DNA from 2 places in the Paenibacillus odorifer genome. Region 2 is predicted to be linked to the other one. Evidence: riboswitches for the same ligand, from Rfam matches in the RefSeq annotation. Region 2 holds a riboswitch; the other holds the start of a gene.
What was found. A riboswitch is a leader RNA that binds a small molecule or an ion and turns the genes downstream of it on or off. The one in region 2 is predicted to bind thiamine pyrophosphate.
Positions count from the first base shown of each region.

Region 1 (3,191 bases), 1.2 Mb from region 2:
CTTTTTTCGTAGATGAAAGAATGCAGGTGCAAGCTTTTTATGGCTTTCAGAATGAAGAAAGCTCTGATGAGATTAGTGTAAATCTGCGCTATCGCGCCTCACAGCTTGATGGAATTGATCTCAACGGAAAGCCCTATGCCAGTGCCAGCGATCCAGCGTATATTGCGAACTATTGTCATGAACACTCCTATAATCGCTGGGGTCCAGACACGTATTATATGATGAATGAGCAGACCTTTTGCTGCATGACCCGCGCTGAACAGGAGATTGCTGTTAGTCTAGCCAACCAGATGTACGGGCAATATTATTACGGATTTTTACTCAATATTTTCCATAAAATCGTTCTGCTAAAGCTCGCCAATATGCACTCCCGACTTCGGATTAATCATGATTATGAGGAAATAGACAATCTAATCTACTCCATCAATAAGTTCTCGGCAAAGTTCTACTTCTTGGAGTTGATTTCCCAGTCGCAGGGCCGGGAGATATTTCTTCAGCTGCGTAAAGTATACGGAAACGATGCTTTGTTCGAGGAAGTGAAAGAAACCTTAAATGACCTGTTTCAGTATCAGGATAAGTTTCAGTCCAAGCGACGGGATAATCTGCTGATGATTCTCACTGTATTTACGGTAGTAAGCGGGATTTACGGCATGAATCAGGTCATTGACGATCTGGATGGAAAGATTCAATGGAGTAAAATGATTGGTTATTCTCCCTTTGAATTTCTTGCCCTCTTCGTGATCATGAGCGGGATTCTGATCAGCGTTGTCCTCACGCTAGGGGCGCTGGTTAGTGAGCTTAAACGGCGTCACCGCAAGAAATATAAAGATCTAGACTAGCAAAAAAGAAACTACTGGATTGGAAAAATTCAGGAGTGCACTACTAGACATTCCGAGTACAGCCGTCTATAATACACCGTATGCGAGAAATATAAGATATAAAGTATGGGTACAAAACTTATGCTTACTTATATTGCACATAGAAATACCCGTTAACTTCATAGAACCAGGGGTGCTGGAATTGGCCGGCTGAGATTGTATCCCACAAGATACTGACCCTTATACCTGATCTGGATAATGCCAGCGTAGGAATCGCCAATTGGTTCTGGTCCCTGTGACCTTAACTAACCTTGCGCCAAGCCAGCGTCCCGATCACTCGGGGCGCTTTTTTTGTAAGATCACTAAAAGATGTAGAAAAACGTACATACTACACTTTACGGTTCATGTTGTGAAGACGGGATTCTTGTAACCTTAAAGGAGAGAAGAAGACATGCACCTTAAAAAAGCACATACGTTGTGCCTCACCTGTGTACTCATTCTTGCCATTGCCGGATGCGGCAGCAACACTGGGAATACAGCCGGAAACAAAGCAAATGCTACTGATCCAACTGCTGCGGCTGGGACGGATGCTCCAAAAGAGCTCACCAAAGTTAAAGTCGCACTCGACTGGACACCGAACACAAATCATACCGGTCTATACGTAGCTAAGGATCTTGGTTACTACGCTGAAGAAGGTCTGGACGTCGAGATCGTTCAGCCAGGCGCAGCGGGTTCTGATACTATGGTTACTTCTGGCGAAGCCGCATTTGGCATCAGCGCCCAAGAAGGATTAACACTAGCCCGTCTACAAGGCGTACCCCTTGTCTCGATAGCAGCTATTATTCAGCATAATACGTCGGGATTCGCTGCTCCAGTAGATCGCAATATTAAATCACCAAAGGATTTCGAAGGTAAAACCTACGGAGGCTGGGGCTCACCGGCGGAAGAAGCAGCCATGAAAGCTATCATGGATCCTGAAGGTGGCGATGTGAAAAAGGTGAAGCTGATCAGTATCGGTGAAGCTGATTATTTTACCGCCGTCAAACGTGACATTGATTTCGCCTGGATTTTCTACGCTTGGACTGGTGTTGAGGCTGAGTTGCGTGGCGAGCCATTGGATATGCTGTACTTAAAGGATTATGCGCCGCAGCTCGATTATTACACGCCTGTGCTGACGACGAGTGAGAAGCAAATTGCAGATCATCCTGATCTGGTGAAGGCCTTCATGAAAGCCACATCAAAAGGTTATCAATATGCCATTGATCATCCGGAAGAGGCTGCCGGTATGTTATCAAAGGCCGTTCCTGACCTGGACGCCGACCTTGTCCTAGCTAGTCAAAAATGGCTTAGCCCAAAATACAAGGACGATGCTGCCCGCTGGGGCGAGCAAAAAACCGAGGTCTGGCAGAATTATGGCGACTGGATGTACGATCTGAAGTTGCTGGATAAACCGCTGGATGCTGCTAGTGCATTCAGTAATGATTTTTTACCGGCGGAGTAGAGAGCGGACTTCAGAACCAAGAAGGTTGGACGTTACTTGAGGAAGGAGGAACGGAGCGTAGTGATGTGCTACGTGAGTACCGGACTTCCCAAGTTCGTTCAAGATTCGACGTCGAGTTTGCTTCCTGAATTACTTCGTTATCAAAGTTGGCTTTTTGAACTTACCTTATAATTTAAGAGTTCAAAAAGACGGCTTTCAGAACCAAGAAGGTTGGACGTTACTTGAGGAAGGAGGAACGGAGCGTAGTGATGTGCTACGTGAGTACCGGACTTCCCAAGTTCGTTCAAGATTCGATGTCGAGTTTGCTTCCTGAGTTACTTCGTTATCAAAGTTGGCTTTTTGAACTTACCTTATAATTTAAGAGTTCAAAAAGACGGCTTTCAGAACCAAGAAGGTTGGACGTTACTTGAGGAAGGAGGAACGGAGCGTAGTGATGTGCTACGTGAGTACCGGACTTCCCAAGTTCGTTCAAGATTCGACGTCGAGTTTGCTTCCTGAATTACTTCGTTATCAAAGTTGGCTTTTTGAACTTACCTTATAATTTAAGAGTTCAAAAAGTCAGCTTTCAGAACCAAGAAGGTTGGACGTTACTTGAGGAAGGAGGAACGGAGCGTAGTGATGTGCTACGTGAGTACCGGACTTCCCAAGTTCGTTCAAGATTCGATGTCGAGTTTGCTTCCTGAATTACTTCGTTATCAAAGTTGGCTTTTTGAACTTACCATATAAAATGAGAGGATTGATTATTGTGGCTAACACCCTACTAAGCATTCAAGTAATTCCAAAAACTCCGAACAATGAGGATTCCATCCCATACGTAGATAAAGCGATTGAGGTCATTCAAAAATCCGGTGTTAAACATCAGGTGAATCCGC
Region 1 is NZ_CP009428.1:473,359-476,549, reverse strand. Features, by position in the region: gene PODO_RS02075 (magnesium transporter CorA family protein) at 1-839, shown strand, start outside; TPP riboswitch at 998-1,108, shown strand; gene PODO_RS02070 (ABC transporter substrate-binding protein) at 1,270-2,319, shown strand; gene PODO_RS02065 (thiamine-binding protein) at 3,065-3,191, shown strand, end outside.
Region 1: linked by a shared signal. The riboswitch ahead of PODO_RS02070 (ABC transporter substrate-binding protein) and the one ahead of thiC (phosphomethylpyrimidine synthase ThiC) in region 2 are both predicted to bind thiamine pyrophosphate.

Region 2 (3,191 bases):
TGAACGAGGCATGGGGAGCTGTTTTTTGGAATCAAAGCTATAGTGACTGGTCTCAGGTCTATCTTCCACGTCCGACTCCAGTACCGAAGCAACCCAATCCTCATCAGGCATTGGATGAAAAACGGTTTATTTCGGACAATACAATTTCTTTTGCCAAAAACCAAGCGGATATCATTCGTAAACTTGCCCCTAAGCAATGGGTAACCACGAACGGTCTGTTCGGTCATCTCGATAGCCATGAAATGACGGATGAACTGCTGGATTTCTTCAGCTATGATTCCTATCCTCAGTTCTCTACTATTTTTTATGACCCGAATGAGCGGAATCCGCTGAATGATAGAGGCTGGGGACTGTCATTATCTGTTGTTCGTTCGATATCCCCGAATTTCTGCATTATGGAGCAGCAGTCAGGCCCGGGTGGCTGGGTGAACCGGATGGATATGCCTTCTCCAAAGCCCGGGCAGATGCGGTTATGGACTTATCAGTCGATCGCTCATGGGGCAGATATGGTGTTATATTTCCGCTGGCGGACAGCTACGATGGGCAATGAAATTTATTGGCATGGAATCAATGACTATCATAATCAGCCTAACCGGAGAGTGCGGGAAGCGGGGCAGATCGGTCAGGAGCTGGCAGCAGCAGGTCAAGCGTTTATCGGTACTCATAATCAGGCTAACGTTGCTATTGTTCGTGATTATGACAATGAGTGGGATGGAGAATACGATGTTTGGCATGGCCCGTTTATGTGGAAGAGCAATAAGGAGTGGTACAAGGCTCTTCAGCGGAAGCATATCCCGAATGACGTGCTCTATCTGCGCAAAAAAACAACGCTGGAGGAGCTTGCAAGGTACGACGTGCTTATCTATCCTCACCCAGCGATTATGACAGATGAGACAGCGTCTCTGCTGGATGAATATGTTCAACAAGGCGGCAAACTGATCTTCGGCTGTAGAACTGGCTATAAGGATGAGCGCGGTCAATGTTATATGCGTCCTTTCCCAGGTACTGCTAAGGATCTATGCGGGATCACAGTTGAAGAATTCACAATGGTTAAGGGCAGTCGTCAGCCAACAACAATTAGCTGGTCGGGCGCGACCGAAGTCGTTACAGGAGCAGATGACTTTAATGATATTCTCAAAATAGAGGAAGCTTCGGTTGAAGTGATGGCGGTTTACGCCTCTGATTATTATGCGGGAAAACCGGCGGTAACTAGAAATCGTCGCGGCAAGGGTGAGGTTTGGTATTACGGAGCCGTATTTAACGAACAGGCAGCGGCTGAGATCATAAAATTAATTGATCTACAATCGCCAGCAAATTGGCTGGAGCTCCCAGAAGAGGTAGAGCTGCAAGTCCGTACCGGAGCTTCTTCCAGTTATGCTTTTTTGCTTAATTATAGTGAGACTCCTGTCACGATCCATCTTCATGAGACCAAAACAGATTTACTGAGCGGCACAACATTGTCGGGCGAGGTGCTTCTGGAAGGATTTGGGGTATTGGTGTTATACTAACGTACACATTGATCTCACATTTGAGTAGATTTGGATAATTCTCTCTTTTCGGTTATACTTTGAAGTAGCAATTATAGTCACGGGAGCTTGGTGGGACCAGGCTGAGAGGATAGTTATAACTATCGACCGTCAAACCTGATCTGGATAATGCCAGCGGAGGAAATGGAGCTCTATTTCTATTTGTCTACTCTAAGGCCGCATCTTATACAGATGTGGCCTTTTCTATGTGTGGGGAGTAGACCGTCTCCGCTTGATCAAATCACCTTATAGGAGGAATTGAGATGACAAGCGAATTGAACAACGATCCAATCAATCTATCAGCTTTTCCAGCAAGTCAAAAAGTCTATGTAAAGGGTTCACGGTCTGATATTCAGGTCCCTATGCGGGAGATCTCACTTAGTCCAACTGCGGGCATAGACGGCGAAGAGGAGAATGCCCCAATTCATGTCTATGACACAAGTGGGGCTTACACGGATGCTAATATTCATACTGATATTCGTCAGGGGTTAGAGCCCAATCGTCTAAGCTGGATTGAGGAACGAGGGGATGTGGAAGCGTACGAAGGAAGAACCGTGAAGCCTGAAGATAACGGGAATGCAACGGGAAAAGCTGTGGCGGAAGTGTTTCCAGCGCTCCATAGAAAACCTTTGCGAGCGAAAAAGGGGCGTAATGTCTCTCAAATGCATTATGCACGCAAAGGGATTATTACTTCGGAAATGGAATACGTTGCGATTCGTGAGAATGTGACACCGGAATTTGTAAGAGATGAAGTAGCCCGCGGCCGCGCCATCATTCCAGCGAATATCAATCATCCAGAGAGTGAACCAATGATTATTGGGCGTAATTTTTTGGTAAAGATCAATGCCAATATTGGAAACTCCGCAGTATCCTCATCCATAGAGGAAGAGGTGGAGAAAATGAGATGGGCTACCCGCTGGGGTGCAGACAATATAATGGATCTCTCCACAGGTAAAAACATCCATACGACACGCGAGTGGATCATCCGTAATTCTCCTGTTCCTATTGGAACGGTGCCTATTTATCAAGCTTTGGAAAAAGTGAATGGGAAAGCGGAAGATTTAACGTGGGAAGTATACCGTGATACGCTCATTGAGCAAGCGGAGCAAGGGGTGGACTATTTTACCATTCATGCGGGAGTTCTGCTTCGTTATATCCCGTTGACGGCACAACGTATGACAGGTATTGTTTCAAGAGGTGGCTCCATTATGGCGGCATGGTGTCTTGCGCATCATCAAGAGAACTTTTTATATACACATTTTGAAGAGATATGTGAAATCATGAAGCTGTACGATGTTTCTTTTTCCCTAGGCGATGGATTACGTCCGGGTTCGATTGCTGATGCGAATGATGAAGCACAATTTGCCGAGTTAGAGACGTTAGGTGAATTAACAGCTATGGCTTGGAGTCATGATGTACAGGTGATGGTAGAGGGTCCAGGACATGTGCCGATGCACTTGATTAAAGAGAATATGGATAAGCAACTTGAAACTTGCAACGAAGCCCCTTTTTATACGTTAGGTCCACTGACTACAGATATTGCGCCGGGGTATGATCATATTACCTCTGCTATAGGTGCAGCGATGATTGGTTGGTTCGGTACAGCAATGTTATGTTACGTAACTCCGAAGGAGCATCTTGGCCTGCCTAATAAGGAAGATGTAC
Region 2 is NZ_CP009428.1:6,075,904-6,079,094, reverse strand. Features, by position in the region: gene PODO_RS26450 (beta-galactosidase) at 1-1,508, shown strand, start outside; TPP riboswitch at 1,578-1,687, shown strand; gene thiC (phosphomethylpyrimidine synthase ThiC) at 1,790-3,191, shown strand, end outside.